Regions from separate parts of the Pseudarthrobacter sp. CC4 genome, predicted to be linked through region 3. Evidence: predicted binding sites of a transcription regulator. Region 3 holds the regulator's gene; each other region holds the start of a gene.
What was found. Region 3 encodes HrcA, which represses chaperone genes, less so after heat shock. Its sites were predicted from a motif close to TTNGCACTCGNNNNNNNCGAGTGCNAA; they were not measured.
Positions count from the first base shown of each region.

Region 1: PV768_RS10225 (FmdB family zinc ribbon protein) is a predicted target of HrcA. The motif match lies at 4,810-4,836, and genes of this name have one in related genera.
Region 2: PV768_RS12410 (Hsp20/alpha crystallin family protein) is a predicted target of HrcA. The motif match lies at 2,968-2,994, and genes of this name have one in related genera.

Region 1 covers NZ_JARCCZ010000013.1:77,277-83,672, reverse strand. Annotated here, with positions in the region: gene PV768_RS10260 (hypothetical protein) at 1-291, shown strand, start outside; gene PV768_RS10255 (PKD domain-containing protein) at 318-1,082, opposite strand; tRNA gene PV768_RS10250 (tRNA-Ala) at 1,314-1,386, opposite strand; gene PV768_RS10245 (hypothetical protein) at 1,517-2,437, opposite strand; gene PV768_RS10240 (GNAT family N-acetyltransferase) at 2,543-3,163, opposite strand; gene galU (UTP--glucose-1-phosphate uridylyltransferase GalU) at 3,168-4,073, opposite strand; gene PV768_RS10230 (5-formyltetrahydrofolate cyclo-ligase) at 4,153-4,776, shown strand; gene PV768_RS10225 (FmdB family zinc ribbon protein) at 4,898-5,170, shown strand; gene cpaB (Flp pilus assembly protein CpaB) at 5,275-6,042, shown strand; gene PV768_RS10215 (DUF4011 domain-containing protein) at 6,128-6,396, opposite strand, start outside.
Region 2 covers NZ_JARCCZ010000016.1:94,030-100,425, reverse strand. Annotated here, with positions in the region: gene PV768_RS12425 (FAD-dependent monooxygenase) at 1-155, shown strand, start outside; gene PV768_RS12420 (flavin reductase family protein) at 288-806, shown strand; gene PV768_RS12415 (MBL fold metallo-hydrolase RNA specificity domain-containing protein) at 845-2,230, opposite strand; gene PV768_RS12410 (Hsp20/alpha crystallin family protein) at 2,385-2,852, opposite strand; gene PV768_RS12405 (DUF4383 domain-containing protein) at 3,181-3,648, shown strand; gene PV768_RS12400 (erythromycin esterase family protein) at 3,754-5,082, shown strand; gene PV768_RS12395 (universal stress protein) at 5,154-5,609, shown strand; gene PV768_RS12390 (F510_1955 family glycosylhydrolase) at 6,298-6,396, opposite strand, start outside.
Region 3 covers NZ_JARCCZ010000018.1:91,926-98,321, forward strand. Annotated here, with positions in the region: gene hemW (radical SAM family heme chaperone HemW) at 1-858, shown strand, start outside; gene PV768_RS13680 (DUF4870 domain-containing protein) at 924-1,346, opposite strand; gene PV768_RS13685 (DUF3097 domain-containing protein) at 1,496-2,344, opposite strand; gene hrcA (heat-inducible transcriptional repressor HrcA) at 2,521-3,534, shown strand; gene dnaJ (molecular chaperone DnaJ) at 3,613-4,740, shown strand; gene PV768_RS13700 (16S rRNA (uracil(1498)-N(3))-methyltransferase) at 4,743-5,537, shown strand; gene PV768_RS13705 (GerMN domain-containing protein) at 5,566-6,396, opposite strand, start outside.

The DNA of each region.
Region 1 (6,396 bases), on a different contig from region 3:
GCCGGTCCGGAGCTGTGCGTTATTGACGGCGTGCCAGCACCGGAACCTGCGGACGCAGGGTCCCGGGCTGAGGCCTGGGAGCAGTTCGCCGCCGTTCTTGCCGTCCTCGCGGCCAGGAATGCGACGCTTTTTGTTGTCGGCACCGGGCCCATGGACTGGGCGGCCGCCGCCTCTGGCGCCGCGGACGCCCGGCTGCGTGCCTCCCTTGCCGGCATCGACCGGCTCCTGGCGGGCCTTGGGAGGGTTGAATCGGACGAGGCCATCGCCGTTGAGGGCGTTTCAGGGAGTTAGGCAGGGGAACTCCCTGCCGGAGCCTGCTACTTTGCCGCCGGCAGCGTGGTGCCAGCGCGCCGCCCGACCTCCATGCCCGCGGTCAGGCCGAAGATTTCGACGCTCACGTCCTCGTCCCTTTGGATGTCTGTAACCGTGACGGAGCGTGCCGTCTTTTCGATCCGGCCGACCGGCATGCCGTTGATCGCGACAGCCCAAGAGTCAGCGGCCGGGTCATCGGACTCCCAGGTGACCTTGATTGTGCTGATTCCATTCACCGTGGTCAGGGCCTCGGCCTGGACATTTCCCGGCGGGGCCAGTTGCTGATGGAACGGCTTCGTGCTGACGTGAACGGGGACCCGGAGGACGTGGGTGCTGCCGATCGGGTTCGAGACCCGCAGCGCCAGTTCTCCCTCGAATTCATCCTCATAGGTGTGCTTGTAGGCCGGCCCGGTGGTCGTCGCATCGTAAGTGCCGTCGCCGTCGAAGTCCCACTCGTACTTGCTGATCGCACCGACGGACCCGGAGGCGTCGAAGGTGATCTCCATGCCTGGTGCGGCGTAGTAGCCGTTGATAGGAAACCTGGCCTCGACGCCGTTGTTCTTGCCCAGCGGGATGACGGTGACCTGCAGCGGAGAGTCACCGCCCTGGCCGGTCGGCGGGCTGGCCTGGGGGGAGGCGGTGGCTGCAGGGGCCGGAGGAGGGGCTGCCGGGGTTACCTCCGGTCCGTACAGGGCACCGGGGCCTTCGGCACAGGCGCTGAGCATGAGCGCAAGCCCACTGGCCGCCAGAACTGCTGCGTTCCTGTTCATCGATCTCCCCATTGATCTTTTCCTTCAGGAAGAAGCATGCCCAGATAATGGCCGGTTGCGCTACGGGGGCGGCAACAAGATTGCCGCAATAAAGTCTGTGCCTACAGCCAGGCGCCCAAGGCGTGGCGTGCTCCAGCCTTGACCAGGCGTTCGGCGTCGTGTCCCAGGTCCAGGTTGAGCAAGAAAGTGCCTATCGAAACAGCACGATGGCCAGGAAACTCCTTCAAACGGTGGAGCTAAGGGGATTCGAACCCCTGACCTCTTCGATGCGAACGAAGCGCTCTACCAACTGAGCTATAGCCCCGGAACCATCCGCCCCTGCAGGTGCGGCACCGGTGACCCTAGGCTACAAATTTTCCGGGGAGAATGCCAAACCGCCATGCCGACCCCGGCTCACGGGAACTGCCGCGGGTGGCCTGTCCGCACTGCCCGGGTCAGGCGCGGCGGCGCTGCAGGACGTCGTCGAGATTGCTGAGGGCGCTCTGCGCCTTGGAAAGCTGGGGCCCGTCCGCGGCAGCAGTACCCGCCGGCGGCGCGGCGGCAGCACCTTGCTTCAGGGACGGCTTGCCAACAGCCTTGGGCGATTCGGGGAGCTCCAGGGGCTCGGGGTCAGGGCGCTCGGCCTTGGCTGCCTCAACATAAACGGGCTTGGGGACCTCTACGGGCTCCCACGTGGCAGACGCCGGTGCAGCGCCCGCGGCACCGGCTGCTGCGGCGCTCGGATCCCCCGCGGCGACCGCGACCGCAAGTGCAGCCTCGCGCAGTTCCACTGCGGTCAGCGGCTTTACCTTTGGCTGGTGCGCCTCGGCGTCGAAAAGCGGGTTGTCCGGCCTGGCCGGCGCTGCTTCAGGCCTCGGCGGGACATTCCCGGCAGCCTTGGACTGCCGGGTCGGCGCGGTCATCGCGGACCGGAAGGCTGCGTTGACCTTGGCTCTCCTGTCCCGGACAGCCAGCCAACGCAGGAGGACCACGGATCCGGCGGTAAGTCCGAGGCACGCCAACGGAAGAACGGGAGCGCCCAGCCCGAAGAGGAGGAGCACTCCGGAAACGAATGCGGTGGCCAACGACAGCAGCCCGATGAGGGCGAGTGCCGTCCGGCCATAGCGTATGCGGAACTTGGCCCCGGCCGGCGTGCCGGCAGCAGCGGTCCCGGGTCCGGCGCTCTTCCTGGTGTCCATGGCTTTCTCCTGCTGGGCGGCAACGTTCATAACCAAAACGGCTGGCGATTCCGGTGTTTCATCGGCTGCGGCGTCTGCCAGGAAATCGCCGGCGGGCTGGAACTGGTGCCTGCGGTTCCGGAGGACGTAGGGCGCAACCCACACAATCCAGAGCACAACGGCAACCACAAGGATCACTGAGCTGCTAAGGGGGAAGTCCACACTCAAAACCGTATGAGCATCCGGCCCGCTGCGGCAGCATTAGCTGCGGTGTGTCGTGGCGCAGACGGCAATTCACTGGATTTATGACCGGTGTGAGGCAAGCCACGGCCTAAGTAGTCCCTCCGGGACCTCTTCAGACGTCAAGGCAAACGAGCGGTGGTCGGCCCATTCACCGTTGATGTGGAGGTAGCGCGGCCGGTAGCCTTCGTCCCGGAACCCGAGTTTCTCCACCACCCGGAGGCTGGGTCCGTTCTCTGGCCTGATGTTGATTTCCATCCGGTGCAGGCCCAAGGTCTTGAAGCAATGGTCCGTCACCATGGCGACGGCGGTGGGCGCGATGCCGCGGCCCGCACAGGCCTGGTCCACCCAGTAGCCGAGGGTTGCCATCATGGCCGAGCCCCAAACGATCGACGATACGGTCAGCTGGCCAACAATGGGCGGCTTGACGCTGCCGGGCCGCCTCTCGGTGATGAGGAAGGGCAAAGCCGTTGCCTGGGCCGCCTGCGCCTTCAATGACCGGACCATCTGCCGGTAGTCCGGCAGGCCGCCGGATGGATCCGGGTTGGATGCTTCCCACGGCGCCAGCCACTGGCTGTTGCGGGACCTGACTTCCGTCCATTCCTTCTTGTCCCGGTACCGGATGGGCCGCAGGACCAGATCCCCGCATTCCAGGGTCACGGGCCAGATGGGACCAGGGCGCATGGCGCTACTTGGACAGGCCGGCGGTGAAGCCGGGCAGCCATTCCCGCAGGCCGGGGCCGAGGTCCTCGCTGTCAATGGCCAGCTGGACGCAGGCCTTGAGGTAGCTGAGCTTGTCCCCGGTGTCGTAACGCCGCCCCCGGAACACGACGCCGTAGACACCGTGCCCTTCGCCGTCACCGGTGGCCAGTTCCTGGAGGGCGTCTGTCAGCTGGATTTCGCCGCCCCGTCCCGGCCCGGTGCGCTCAAGGACGTCGAAGACGGCCGGATGGAGTACGTAACGGCCAATCAGCGCCAGGTTGGAGGGCGCTTCCTCCGGGCTCGGCTTCTCCACGAGCCGGTTGACCCGCACGTATGATTCGCCGTCGATCGGTTCGATGTCAGCGCAGCCGTAGGCGCTGATCTGCGAGGGTTCCACTTCGATCAGCGCGACGACGGAACCACCGGTTTTGGCCTGGACATCAATCATGGTGCTGAGCAGTTCGTCCCGGGCATCGATCAGGTCATCGCCCAGCAGCACGGCGAAGGCTTCGTCGCCAACGTGCTGCTTCGCGCGGAGTACGGCATGGCCCAGTCCGTGCGGGTCCCCCTGCCGGACGTAGTGGATGTCACCCAGGTTGCTCGCAGCCTGGATGGACGCCAGCTTCTCGATATCCCCCTTGCCTTCAAGGGCGGACTCCAGGGACGGCACACGATCGAAGTGGTCTTCCAGCGCCCGCTTGTTCCGCCCGGTGATCATCAGGACATCGTTGAGGCCGACGTTCACGGCTTCCTCAACCACGTACTGGATGGCAGGCTTGTCCACAACGGGAAGCATTTCCTTGGGCATCGCCTTGGTCGCCGGCAGGAACCTGGTGCCAAGTCCGGCGGCAGGAATGACAGCTTTGCGTACTCTCGGATTACTGGTAGTCACCGGACTAATCTAACGTCAGCGTCAAGCATTCAGTAATCAGGGGATGGCCGACGCCATGCGGCAGCTACGGAGGAAACACATGACGCTTGAGGATTCAAAGGCGGCCAAGGACGAGATACGTGCTGCCCATCGCCGCCGTCGTGCTTTGCTTACACTCCAGGAGCGGCAGGATGCCGGGGAAGCCTTGGCGAAGCACGGGGCAGCGTGGGCAGATTCGGTAACCCGGGGGAAGGCAGCGACGGTCTGCGCCTACCTCGGAGTCGGGGCGGAACCGCCCACGCTGCCGCTGATCGCGGCCCTCCACGACGCCGGCCACAAAGTCCTGCTTCCCGTCTGCGAGCCGGGGCGGGAGCTGAAGTGGGTCTTCTGGGCGCCGGGCGTGGATCTGGTGACGAGCAGGTTTGCCCCCATCCTGGAGCCCGTGGGGACACGGCACGAAATTGAGGTGGCCGGGGAAGCTGCCGCCCTCTTCATCCCTGCCACCGCGATTGACCTCGCGGGCAGCAGGGTAGGCCAGGGCGGAGGTTACTACGACAAGTTCCTGGGCCACCTCGAATCAGCCGGGAAGCATATTCCGCTGGCCGCGGTGATCTACGACGGGGAACTGCTGCCTGCCGGCAGGATTCCGGTGGAGGCATTCGACCGGCCGGTGCCTGGCGTCGTGCTTCCCTCCGGGTTCCGGAGCCTGGCGGACGCCGCCTGACCGGGGAAGTCCCCGCGTACGAGGATGGTAGAATTAGCACTCAGGCCCTGCGACTGCTAATGGACATCCATAATCCAGAGGCAGTCCGGGACCTCTCGTTTGCCCAAGAGGAGGAGCACCAGTGCCAACGTATGCGTACGCCTGCAAGGATTGCGGCCATGCCTTTGACATCGTCCAGTCGTTCTCGGACAGCTCTCTGTCGTCGTGCCCTGAGTGCCAGGGTACCCTGCGCAAGAAGTTCAACAGCGTGGGCGTTGTCTTCAAGGGTTCCGGCTTCTACCGCACAGACTCCCGGGATGCCAAGGGCAGCACGGCTTCTGCCGCTCCCGCTGCCTCGGCGGCAACGCCTGCGGCTGCACCAGCTGCTCCGGCTCCGGCTGCTGCCGCCAGCTGATCCACGTTCCGCGGTCCAGGCTGCTGCCTGGCAGCTGACTGCGTTGTCCACATAGCTGCCGGCGCCCCTGCCGCGGCCGCCATGCGCGGCTTTAGCGTGGGCACATGCCTGCACACGGACAGCAACACCGGGTTGTATCAAGCGCGTCGCACGGACCTGGGCTCCCCGGGGCTTTACGGCGCAGTGGCGCCCACGGCGGGAGCCGCGCCGCCGGCCACAACGCACGCCGCCGCCCGCCGGCCCGCTTTGCCTCCTGGCTGAGCCGCAACAGGCGGCTGGCCGCCGCGCTGCTCCTTTGCGCCGTAGCCGCCATCACCGTCCAGCAACTTACGCCGGCACCGGTCTACACGGTGCCTGCGCTCGCCGCAGCCCGCGACCTTCCCGCCGGCACAGCCATGGCGGCTGCGGACCTCGCCTCTGTCCAGGTACCGCCGGGCATGCTGGCCGACGGATTCCTCAACGGACCGGGCGAGGCGGCCGGGAAACAACTCGCGGCGCCGCTGCGCAAGGGACAGCTGCTCACGGATGCCCAACTGCTTGGTCCGGGGCTGCTCGCCGGCACTCCCCCAGGGTCAGCGGCTGTTCCCCTTCGCATGGCGGATCCATCGTCCATCCAGCTCGTCTCCCCAGGGCAGCTCGTGAACGTGGTGCTAACGGCAGCCGGCGGCTACGACCAGCAGGAGCCACCGGAGGTCCTGGCTTCAGGGGTTCCGGTGTTGTGGACTTCCGGTCAGGGCGGGCAAGGCGGCCAGTGGCTGGGCACGGCGGAGACGGACGGACTCATAGTGGTGGCCGCCAATCCGGAACAGGCGGTTCGGCTCGCCGGCGCCTCCACCCAGGGAAAGCTGTTTTTCGTCCTGGTGGGGCCGTAGCCCTGCGAGCGATGGTCCGGGCCGGCGCGCAGCCACAGCGCCAGCCTCCACGGACGCAGGCTCCTGCCCCGGCTGCGATCCTGCCTCAGCCCCAGTGCGGGGGTTTCTGTTCCTTCAGCCACGCATCGTGGTCGTCGTCTTCGCGGTCGCCCCAGCCCCGGGCTTCGTCTTCCGCCGCCTTGTTCGGCAAGGCAGACGTGCCCGGCAGGGCGGCCGTGCCCGGGGTGGATGCGCTGCCGGGAACGGGGCCGCCCTCCTGGTCCTGCCCGGCTGCAGCTTCTGCGGCGACGGACGGCTCGGTGTCCGAAGAGTCGTTCTTCTCGTGATCCGGGGCCATGGCACCCGCCTCCTTGC
Region 2 (6,396 bases), on a different contig from region 3:
CCGCGCTCGGGGAGGTTCCGGCGCCTGCCGCAGTCCTTGTCCGGCCGGACGGGCATGTGGCCTGGGTGGGTGGCGGAAGCGACGCCGGCCTCAGGGAGGCGCTGGCCAGATGGTTCGGACCCGCTACGCCGTTGGCTTCGGTGCCAAGCCTTTGACCCCCCTTTTCGTTACGTCATGCTTCGGGCCGTGACCACGTATTGCCCAGGGAGTCAGTGCGTTTCACCCCCGATTGAACAGCACGCTTACGGGTGGTTGGTTTGAACCACCGGCCTCGAAAGGAAAGAACAATGACGGAACACTTTGACCTCACGCCGCAGCGCCTGCGCCACGTCCTGGGCCACTTCGCCTCCGGACTGACCGTCATCACCGCCGCCACAGACAACGGCCCCGTTGGCTTCACCTGCCAGTCGTTTTCGTCGCTCTCCCTGGACCCCGCCCTGGTCACCTTCAGCCCTGCACGAAGCTCCAGCACCTGGCCGCGGCTGCGCGACGCGGGCCGGTTCACCGTGAACATCCTGCCCGCGGAACACCAGCACCTGGCAGCCCGGTTTGCCCGCTCCGGCACCGACAAATACGCCGGCGTCAACTACTCTGCGTCACCCCTGGGCAATCCCGTACTGGACCAGGCGCTCGCCTGGGTGGACTGCGAACTGCATGAGGAGTACGACGGCGGCGACCACACCATTGTGGTGGGTGCTGTCCGCGCACTGGGAGCGCGGGACGGCGCCGAGCCGCTCCTCTTCTTCAAGGGCGGCTACTTTGAAGGAGTGGAACCCCGTGCCAATCGGCAGGAGAAGGTGGCATGACGGGGCCAGGTCCCGGCAGCCCCTTGAACGCGTTTTCTTCAGCGCGGGTTTTCGAGTGAGATGGCTTCCAGGTGCTCGGGAATGCGGGCTTTCCATCCCAGTTGGCGTTTGATGCGGGCCCGGAGGGCGTCGGAGGCGTCCGGCTCTCCATGCGTGACGTAGGTCATCGACGGGGCCTGAGGGGCGGTCCTCATCCATTGGATCAGTTCGCTGGAGTCGGCGTGGGCGGATAGTCCTTCCATCTGGATGACTTCTGCTTCGATCCTGACGTCCTGTCCGTAGATCCGGAGGCATTTTTCGCCTGCGGCGAGTGATGCGCCCCGTGTTCCACCGGCCTGGTATCCGCTGAGGATAATGGCGTTGTTCCGGTCCGGCCCGTAGGCCGTGAGGTGGTGCAGGATCCTGCCGCCGGTGAGCATGCCGCTGGCGGAGATGATGATCATGGGTCCGCCGCGCAGGTTGAGCAGTTTTGACTCGTCGGGGCTGCGGACGGGGGTGGCCACTTTGTACATGGCTTCGAATTCGTCCTGCTTGAGCCTGTGTTCTTCGCGATGGCGCTGATACATGCCGGATGCGTCGATTGCCATTGGGCTGTTGAGGTAGACGGGGATGGAGGGGATCGCATGTTTGGCGAGGAGCCGCGACAGGTGCAGCAGGACCGTTTCGGCCCGGCCGACGGCGAACGCGGCGATCATGATGACGCCGTTTCGCTTGGCCACCCGGGTGATGATGTCGCCGAGTTCAGTTTCCGGGTTGCCCTGCGGGTGTGTCCGGTTGCCGTAGGTGGATTCGGTGACCAGTACATTGACGCGCCCCAGCGCTCTCGGCGCGTACATCAGGGGGTCATCGGCCCGCCCCAGGTCTCCAGTGAAGTGGATAGTCCGGCCGGCAAGTTGGAGGTGCACCTGGGCCGCGCCGAGGATGTGGCCGGCAGGAAGGAACGTTGCTTCAATGCCCCCGGGCAGGGGGAACGGAGAGTCGAAGTCCCGGGTTTTGAAACTGTCGAGCGATCGGACGGCGTCCTGGGCTGTGTAGAGGGGCACGGGAGGGTGATGGGTTGATGATGCCCTGTGGTCTGCGTAGCGGGCTTCCTCTTCCTGGAGGTATCCGCTGTCGGGAAGCAGCAGCTTGCACAGTTCGGCCGTGCCCGGTGTGGCATAGACGGGGCCGTGGAATCCGTCGCGCACCAGTGCAGGGATGTATCCGCTGTGATCCAGATGGGCATGGGTGAGGACAACGGCATCGATGTTCGCGGGACTGACCTGGAAAGGTACGCGGTTACGGTCGCGAAGGTGTTTATAGCCCTGGAACAGGCCGCACTCTACAAGGACCCGGTGGCCTTGTGACCGGATCAGGTATCTGGAACCTGTCACTGTGTCGGCTGCGCCGAGAAACCGCAGCGTCGGCGGATGCTGTTCTCTCATAGCAGCTCCTTCGGACACCTCACTCAGCTCAGAAGCTTCCTGGTGTCAGCCGTGGGAATCCTGGGAAGCGGCTGGCAGACGACCCCGCAAAGCTCGGCGGTGATTTTGCGGGGCCACAACGGTGGTGCCGGTGTGGTTGTGGGGCGCTGCCAGGTTACCCGCGGGTGATGGGGAGCTTCTTCGGCTCCGCGGGCAGGCCCTGCTCGGGCAGCGGGGCACGGACTTCCAGGACCCCGTTGACGTAGGTGGCCTTGATGTCTTCTTCCTTAACCCCTTCAGGGAGCGGGATGTTCCGGCTGAATGACCCGTAGCGGAACTCCGACCGGTAGCGTCCTTTGTCCTCGTGCTCTTCTTTTTCCTGGCGCTCGGCGCGAATCCGCAGGAACCCGTCGTCCATGGTCACTTCGACGTCTTTGTCCGGATCGACGCCGGGCATCTCAGCACGCACCACAAGCGTTTTACCGTCGACGAACTCTTCGACCCGGATGGGGGCGGGGCCTGTTGCCGAGTCGAACATGCGCTCTACGGAGTCCAGCAGCTCGGCCGGGGATCGCAATACGGTGTTGAAGGGGGAGGTCCACCGGGTCGATGCAAAAGGGGACCATTTGAGCAGATCAGACATGACGGGTTCTCCAGATTCCATGCAGGCAAAGGGCCGCGTGAGGGGCCGGTGTCAATCCAGTTAACACCTGCGGATGTGGTCCAGATAGGGACAAAAGACCCTCCTCCCGGGAGCCTTCGCACACGGTCTGCGTTCATGCCCGGAGCCCGGAAAATAGCGGTTTTCGCACTTCATCCCTAACCTTCACTGACCTAAGGACTTAAGCCTCTGAAAGCCAGGCAACCGTAGCTTGAAGCTGGAAGCATAACCAGCGTGGCGCTGCACCACTCCCGCTGGCGGCCGCACTCGAGCACCAAAGATTCCACCCCTTCAAACAAGGAAGAAAGCCATGTCGGCATCATCAGCACATCCGGGAATCGGCGCACGCCACCACCGCACGCCCCTCGAAATCACAGCCCTGGGCGCTGGAGCAGTTTTCGCTCTGGTGGGCGTCCTCGGTTTCATCCCCGGGGTCACCACGAACTATGCGGAAATGACCTTTGCCGGCACCGAGTCCGGCGCGATGCTCCTCGGCATTTTCCAGGTGTCCATCCTGCACAACATTGTTCACCTGCTCTTCGGAGCCGCCGGCCTGCTCATGGGCAGGTCCGCACTCCAGTCGAAGTACTACCTCATCGGTGCGGGCGCCCTCTATCTGGTGATCTGGCTCTACGGGCTGCTGATTGACCAGGCGTCGTCTGCCAACTTCATCCCAGTGAACACGGCAGATAACTGGCTCCACGTCGTTTTGGGAGTCGTCATGCTCGCCGTGGGGATCTTGCTTGGCCGCGGTACCGGCCAAGCGAAAGCGCGCTGATCCTCCCGGCTGCTGATCCGCCCGTCTGTCCTGCGGATCCCGATGCACCCGGGAAGCAGCCGGCTTGCCAGGGAAACAGTCCAATGACGTGCGAGGGATGATGTTGTGAACCGCGGGACCGGGGACCGGCACCATCCCCACGGGCTGGAACTGGACGAGATCCGGGCCCTGGCCGGGCCGCTGCAAACGGCTTCCCGACACCTGGACGGCCTGGTGGATTTATGTGCCCGGGCACGCTTCGTCTGCCTGGGCGAGGCTTCACACGGCACGCAGGAGTATTACCAGTGGCGGGCAGCCCTCAGCCGTCGTCTCATCGAGGAACACCAATTCAGCTGGATTGGGGTGGAGGGCGACTGGCCGGACTGTTGGCGCATCAACCGCTGGGTCCGCGGCCAAACCGACCAGAACCTCGATGCCCGGCAACTATTGGCCGGCTTCGAGCGGTGGCCCACCTGGATGTGGGCCAACCAGGAAGTGGCAGAGTTCCTCACCTGGCTGCGCGAATGGAATCTGGCCCGACCGGAAGAACAGCGCACCGGCTTCTACGGACTGGATGTCTATTCCCTGTGGGATTCCCTGAGGGAAATCTTCGGCTGGCTCAACGCCAACGCACCCGAGGCCATGCCGGCAGCAATGAAGGCCTGGCAGTGCTTTGTACCGTTCCGGGAAGACCCCCAGCGGTATGCCTCGGACACCCGCCTGGTACCACGATCCTGCGAGGCGGACGTGGTGATGCTTCTGGCCGAGGTGCACCGGCAGACCTTCGGCCGGGTGGAGGACGATGCTGCAGCTTTTGACGCAGTGCAGAACGCCATCGTGGCGGCAAACGCCGAACGCTACTACCGGACCATGATCCGCGGTGACCGGCAATCCTGGAACATCCGGGACCACCACATGAGCGACACCATAGACCGGCTGGCACGCCACCACGGCCCCGGCTCCAAGGGACTGGTCTGGGCGCACAACACGCATATAGGCGACGCCAGGGCAACGGATATGGCACTGGACGGCATGGTCAACATCGGCCAACTCATGCGCCTGCGCCATCACGGATCAGTAGTCCTTGTCGGCTTCGCGTCCTATGGGGGATCCGTCACTGCCGCGCCGGCCTGGGGTCTGCCGGAAGAGGTCATGAACGTCCCGGCAGCCGTACCCGGAAGCCACGAAGACCTCCTCCACGCGGCACTCGAAAGCCCGTCCACTCTCGTGTTCGGACCGGACCGGGCGGGCCACTGGCTCTCCTCCTGGCGCGGCCACCGCGCCATCGGGGTTGTCTACAACCCCGACCGCGAGAAAGGCAACTACGTCCCCACGACCATGGGCCACCGCTACGACGCATTGCTGTGGTTCCCGCAAACAACAGCGCTGCGGCCGCTCCACCATGAACACCTGCCCAGCGAACCTGAGCTCGAAACCGAACCGACAGGCTTCTAAGCGATGCCTCGAGACAGAAGCGTAACCCTGATTGCGGTAGGGCCCGGCGAGGCGATCGAAAGGAAAGACAAGTGACCAGCACCGGTTCGTTCTTGATTATTGTTGGTTTTGACGGTTCCGGGCATTCCCGGGCAGCACTGGACTGGGCCATGGATGAGGCCCGCCAGCGCCACGGCCAGCTCCGCCTCGTCACAGCCTGGAACAAGGCTCCGTTGGCGTGGTATCCGGCTGTCCTGGAAACGGCGGCAGGCGAAATTGCCGCCGAAGAGTCTCCAGAGCAAGCCGCGCGGACGCTTCAGGGTGAGGCGCTGAAGACCGCTGCAGACGGAGGCGTGACCGCCGCAGGACACCTCGTCAATACCAATTCACCCGCTTCGGCAATACTCGACGCCGCCAAGGACGCGGACCTTATCGTCGTCGGTTCCCGGGGTCATGGCGGTTTTCCCGGGTTGCACCTGGGCTCGGTTTCGACGCAGGTCGTCAACCACGCACAATGTCCTGTTCTGGTGGTCCACTCCAAGGCGTGACCTCCCCGGAGCTTCCCTTCACTGGTCCCAATGGACATGCCCCTTCCAGCCGGCACAAAGATGCAGTTCCCGCGGGATGCGATGCGGACCGTGCCCTGTTGTAGGGCGCAGTCCGGGCGTAGACTTAAATCGCCTGCAGGTAACCATCAGATGACGCCGGGTCGTTCAGGACATGAGAATGTCCGGGCCTTCTCTTAGCGAGATCGCGAAGGTACCTGCAGGTTCTGCGCTTAAGGACTTGCGCGGCGCTTGCAAGCAGAATCCCTGCGTTCGAGCGATGCGCAGGTGTCGTCGGGAACGCCCGAAATCCACTGGAATTGCCCTTGCGGTACCGGAAAGTAGGCGAGAAACTAGTTATACGTTCTTCGAAAGAAGGACGGGAACGAACAACCAGGGAACCTTGGAACACGCTGTGGATCTGATCCATGGTGGTCTGCCGGTGACGAGGCAGGAAGCGCCGGGATTCCCGCAAGTTCGGGAGATGATGTTCGTCATAACGGAATCAAAACAGTCGAAGCCCCTTCAGCCTGGCTGATGGGGCTTCCCCTTATTCGGCGCCAGGCCACGCCCCCTGCTCAGAGCAGCCGCTCCCGGCCGTTTACCCTCACCCCAAACCCCGTAGCGCAGTCGTGGTCATCAGCGCCGGCCGGCCATCCTTAAGGCAACGAAGCCGGCAGAGCCTGGCGGCTCAGGAGGAATCGGCGGCCCGGAAGCTGGCTCCGCCGTCGGTGGATACGACGAGCCTTTCGGCGGTCGCGGCCCAGATCCGTGGCTTGCCTTCAGCGCC
Region 3 (6,396 bases):
GCCGAAGTCACCACGGAGGCGAACCCGGACTCCGTCACGCCTGAATCCCTTGCCATCCTGAAGGAAGCCGGCTTCACCCGCATCTCCTTCGGGATGCAGTCTGCAGTGCCCCATGTCCTCAAAGTGCTTGACCGGACCCACACGCCCAGCCGAGTCCCGCAGGTTGTGCAATGGGCCCGGGACGCGGGACTGGCTGTGAGCCTGGACCTCATCTACGGCACGCCGGGGGAGTCCCTGGACGACTGGCGCTACTCCCTGGAGACGGCACTGTCCTACCAGCCGGACCACATCAGCGCCTATGCGCTGATCATCGAAGAGGGAACCAAGCTCGCCGCCCAGATCCGCCGGGGCGAGGTTCCAGGAATCGACGACGACGACCACGCCGACAAGTACGAACTCGCCGACGACCTCATCACCAAAGCCGGCCTGGGCTGGTACGAGGTCAGCAACTGGGCCCGCACGCCGGAGCAGGCCTGCCGCCACAACCTCGCCTACTGGCGGGGCGACGACTGGTGGGGGATCGGCCCCGGCGCCCATTCGCATGTGGGCGGCGTGCGGTGGTGGAACGTCAAACACCCCACGGCCTACGCCGGACGCCTCGCACAGGGAGTGTCACCGGCGGCCGGCAGGGAAACCCTGGACCAGGAGACCCGGAACGTCGAACGTGTGATGCTCGAGGCCCGTCTCCAGTCCGGTCTCGAAGTATCGTCGCTGGGCCAAGAAGGACGCCATGAGGTTGCGGGGCTGATCGCGGACGGCCTCGTGGATCCTGCTGCCGCGTTCAGGGGCAGGCTGGTCCTGACCCTCAAGGGCAGGCTGCTGGCAGACGCGGTGGTCCGCCGGGTCCTGCCGGACTGAACGGCACAAGGCAACGTGGGCCCGCGCCCGCCAGGGAACCCCGCGGGCGTGGACCCGTGCAGCCGCTACTTGATCCAGCGCAGGTTGTACTGGTAACGGTGCGGCTGGCCACGGTTGACATGGATGCCGGCCGCCACCGAGAAGCAGGTGAGCGCAATCCAGATGAGGGTGGCGATGACGGCAAAGATGTTGCCGATCACGGGGACGAAGACCACCAGGATGTTCGCCAGCAGGGCAGCAATGGTGGGCGGCAGGCTGAAATTCAGGGCTTCCTTGGATTCCTGTGCCGTGAAGGGCCCGCGGTCCCGGAAGATCAGGTAGATCAGCAGCGACGGAACGCAGCCCAGGATGCCCCCGAAGTGCGCCATGGTGGCCCATTGCCGGTCTTCGCTGGCTGTCAGGGGCAGCGCATTCGCGGGAACGCCGTGGTACTCCGAACGGCCCTGGCCGCCCGGGCTGTCCCTGTGATCACGTGCGTTTTCTGCCACAGTCTGTTCCTTCTGAAGTGCAATGGTGCCGGCTAAGAAAGCTTATTGGGTGCGGCGGCCTGCAATGTTGCAGGATCCGCAGTACCAAGAATACTTGGTACCGGCCCCATACCTGCCCCGGGATGCGCGGGCCGGGGCAGAACCGTCCTTCAGGGCACGGTGAGGAAGTCGATGACTTCTTCGACCCTCCCCAGCAGCGAGGCTTCCAGGTCGGCGTACGTTCGGACGGCGCCGAGCAGTTTCTGCCAGCCAAGCCCGATGTCCTCCTTTGTGGCATGGGGCCAGCCGAACGCTGCGAGGATGCCGGTCTTCCAATCCTGCCCGCGCGGCACTACCGGCCACTGCTCAATGCCCAGGACCGCGGGCCGGATGGCCTGCCACACGTCCACGTAAGGGTGACCCACAATCAGGACGTTCCCTGCAGCTCCCGGCGAGGCCATGACGGCGTCCGCAATGCGGGATTCCTTGGAATCCGGCACCAGGTGGTCCACCAGTACGCCGAGGCGCCTGCCCGGTCCGGGCCTGAACGCTGCGACGGCCCCCGCCAGGTCATCAATGCCGTGCAGGGGTTCGACGACGATGCCCTCCACGCGCAGGTCGTCTCCCCAGACCTTTTCCACCAGTTCGGCGTCGTGCTTTCCCTCCACCCAGATCCGGCTGGCCTTGGCCACCTGTGCCCGCTGGCCGGCGACGCGGACGGACCCGGAGGCGGTCCGGCCGGCGACGGCGCCGGCGGCCTGCCGCGGGGCCGGGGGCAGGAGCTTGATGGCCCGGCCTTCGAGGAGGAATCCGAAACCAAGCCGGAAGGACCGGGATTTACCGCGCCGGTCCTCCAGGGCAACCACGTGCATGCCGCCGGATTTTTCCACCCGGGTCACGGCGCCCACCCAGCCGGACTGGACGTCCTCAAGGACCATTCCCCGTTCAACGGGAACCTCGGGCAGTTCAGTCTTTGCGGGAGCGGACAAGTCGCGTGGGCCCCAGTTCTGGTACTGCATGGTTTCACTCCGCCTAGCGTTCGGTCACAGGTCCGGATTTCGCCCGGAGCGGTACCAATGCTAGCAACGGCGGGAGTCATAATAGACTGTTAGCACTGAGGCATGTCGAGTGCTAACCCTTGAGGTGGCACAGCGCGGGCGGCGCGGCCGCCCCGAACCCTGGATGGAGGTGGAGTGTGAGCGAGCCACGCAAACTTGAAGTGCTGCGTGCAATCGTGGAGGACTACGTCCACTCCCGGGAACCCGTCGGGTCCAAGGCCCTGGTGGAGCGGCACCATCTTGGTGTGTCCAGCGCAACGATCAGGAACGATATGGCCGCCCTGGAGGAAGAGGGCCTGATCACCGCTCCGCACACCAGCGCCGGACGTATCCCCACTGACAAGGGTTACCGGCTGTTCGTGGACCAGATCTCGGCGGTCAAACCGCTGTCCCAGGCCGAGCGCAGGGCCATCCAGTCGCTGCTGGAAGGATCTGACGACCTCGACGACGTCCTTGACCGCACGGTCCGCCTGCTGTCGCAGCTGACCAACCAGGTTGCCGTGGTCCAGTATCCGCACCTGAGCCGGGCACTGGTCCGCCATATCGAGTTCGTCCTCCTCGCGCCGCGCAAGGTGCTGGTGGTGCTGATCGCCAACAGCGGCAAAGTGGAACAGCGCGTTATCGACGTCGGCCAGGACCTGGGGGACGACGCCCTTGCCACCCTGCGGGCACGGTTCCTTGGCTCCCTTGCCGGCACTCCGCTGAACCAGCTCGCCCAGTCCCTGCCGGCAGTGGTGGCCACAGCCGGCCCGGGGCAAAGGCAGGCCGCCCATGCCCTCGCCGTCGGCCTCGAAGGCCTGGCCCAGAGCAGCAGGGAAGACCGCATGGTCATGGCGGGCACCGCCAACCTTGCGCGTTCCAACGTGGACTTTCCGCTCAGCATCGGACCGGTCCTGGAAGCACTCGAGGAACAGGTGGTCATGCTCCGCCTGCTGAGCGAAATGGCGCAGGACCACCGCGGGGTGGCTGTCAGCATCGGCCGCGAGAATCCCTACGACGGCCTTGCCGAGGCGTCCGTCGTTGCCACGGGGTACGGTCCGGACCACATTGCGAAAATTGGTGTCCTGGGACCAACCCGGATGGACTATCCCACCACCATGGCCGCAGTCAGGGCCGTTGCCCGCTACCTTTCGCGGATCCTGGGACCCTGACGTTTTCCCGTTCCCGGGCATGCAGATCATTTCCCGCAGTCCAACTGCAGGCAGTACAACAAGGAAGAGATACGAACTTTGAGCAGCCACTACGACGTCCTTGGAGTCTCACCGGAGGCCACGGGAGAAGAGATCAAGAAGGCCTACCGCAAGCTGGCGCGCACGCTCCACCCGGACGTCAACCCGGGTGAGGACGCGTCGGACCGCTTCAAGGCCGTGACCCACGCCTACGAGGTTCTTTCGGACCCGCAGAAGCGCCGCGTCTACGACACCACCGGCAACGAGAACGGCACGGACAACGGCTTCGGCGGAGGCAGCTACGCCGGCCAGGGATTCGCGTTCCAGGACATCTTCGACACCTTCTTCGGGGCCGGCGGAACAACGGGCCCGGCTTCCCGCGTCAGGCGCGGCCAGGACGCACTCATCAGTGTCCGCATCGAACTCCGCGACGCTGTCTTCGGCGTCAACAAGAAGCTGGAAGTGGACACGGCCGTCACGTGCCCCACCTGCGAAGGTTCGTGCTGCCGGCCGGGAACCCATCCGGAACGCTGCGACATCTGCGGCGGCAGCGGCCAGGTCCAGCGTGCCGTGCGCTCCATCCTGGGACAGGTCATGACCGCCGCCCCGTGTGGTACGTGCGAGGGCTTCGGCACCGTCATCAAGGACCCCTGCAATGAGTGCAGCGGCCAGGGACGCATCCGCAGCCGCCGTTCGCTGACCATCAAGGTTCCCGCCGGCGTAGCCACCGGAACCCGCATCCAGCTTTCCGGCCAGGGCGAAGCAGGTCCCGCCGGCGGTCCCGCCGGCGACCTCTACGTCGAGATCCGCGTGAACAACGACGCCACCTATGTCCGGGACAACGACGACCTCCACGCAACCCTGCACCTTCCCATGACCGCTGCAGCCCTGGGCACCGAGGTGAGCCTGGAAACGTTCGACGGACCGCAGGAGATCGACGTCAAGCCGGGCACCCAGTCCGGCGAGATCATCACCCTTCGCGGACTTGGCGTGACCCACCTTCGCGGGTACGGGCGCGGCGACCTGAAAGTGCACCTCCAGGTCGAGACTCCCGCCAAGCTGGACGCCGCGCAGGAGGACCTCCTGCGTCAGCTTGCCAAGATGCGCGGTGAACAGATCACCGAGGGCAAGCTTGCGGCCAGCGGGGGCATGTTCGCCAAGCTCCGGGACCGGCTCGGTAACCTGTAGCGGTGAGCAACCCGGTCTTTTTCACTCCTCCCGGTTCCCTTGACCAGCTGGTGGCGGGGGAAGTCTTTGTCCTGGAGGGGCCCGAGGCGCGGCACGCCGTCACGGTGAAGCGGCTTGCCCCGGGCGAGCCCGTTGACATCGTGGACGGCGCCGGGACGCGCATGAGCGGAAAGGTGCTTGCGGCGTCCCCCTCCGGGCTGGATGTTGAGTGCTCCTCCCTGGCCGTTGAGCCGCAGCCGGGGACAAGGCTGGTGCTGGTACAGGCGCTGGCAAAGGGCGACCGCGACGAACTTGCCATTGAGACGGCAACCGAACTCGGGATCGACGCCGTCATACCCTGGCAGTCCGAACGGTCCATCGTCCGGTGGAAAGGCGACCGGGCCGCGAAGGCCCACGCCAAATGGCAGTCCGTGGTCACGGCAGCCGCCAAGCAGGCGCGCCGCGCCTGGGTTCCCGAGGTGCGGCCCGCCGTCGACACCGCCGCGCTGGCCGGCCTCGTGGAGGCCGCAGGGCTTGCCGTCATCCTGCACGAGGACGCGGTTAGGCCCTTGCGGACAGTGCTGGAAGCATGGCAGCGCGGCGGAACCCCAACGGAACCCCGCGAAGTCTTCCTGATCGTTGGGCCGGAAGGCGGCATCAGTCCCCGGGAAGTAACCCGGCTCTGCGGCAAGGGTGCTGTCACGGCCCTGCTGGGGCACCATGTGCTGCGCTCATCCACCGCCGGCCCCGCCGCCGTCGTGCTTGCCAGCGACGTCCTGGGCCGCTGGGCGGCGCATGCTGCCGAGCCTGCCGGTTGAGCAGGCCGCCGAAGCTGCAGCGTGCGGGCTAGCGGACTTTGAAAGCCCGCGAGTCCTCGTTCTGGTCCGGCTGCCCGTCGGCGCCGGCCTGGGCCACGCGCAACTCGTAGTCGCCGGAAGGCAGCGTGAGGGCAAGCGTGAAGATCCCTCCCTGTCCGGGCTGGGCGGAGGCCGTTGTTTCTCCGGTGAGGAACGGTACCTTGTTGCCGTCCTGCTCCGCCCGCTGGATCTGCCAGCGCAGCTTGCTGCCGGCCAGGGTGCTGCGGCCGGTGATCTTCACGCTTCCGTCGGCAATTTCCACATTTTCCTGCGGATCGATGATCCAGACGGGCGCCACCATGCCCGCGCCCCTCGTCATGAGGTCACCCAGCTGGATGTGGTCGAAAGCAACGTAGTCCGTGTGCCCGTCCACCAGGATCCGCACCCGGATCTGCTGCCCGGAGTCAATGAGCCCGGAGCTGGCCGCAGCGGCCGTGGCCGTATAAACAAGCTGCTGGACGGCACGGGCCGCCATGTCAGCGTCGAGGTTGCTGTTGAACGCGTCCTCGGACACGTCCACCGTAATAACGTCCTTGCCGGAAATCGAGGTGGCGAGCTTGCTGGGATTCTGCCACGGGGTGAAGAAGTCCGGATCAAGCGGCTTATCCTTCATCATCGCCCGCAGGGCACGCGTCACGGGGTTTTCCTGCTCCGGCACGTCCCGGAACTCCCGGTAAAGGAACACGCTGCTGCCGGTGCGGCCAATCCAGTACACCGGCGCCTTGTTGGAGGACTGCGTGGTTTCAAGGGGGGCGCTGGTGGATGGTGCGGTGCCGGTGGCGGCAGGCCCGGAGTTCAGGAGGCCGGTAGGTGCAGGATT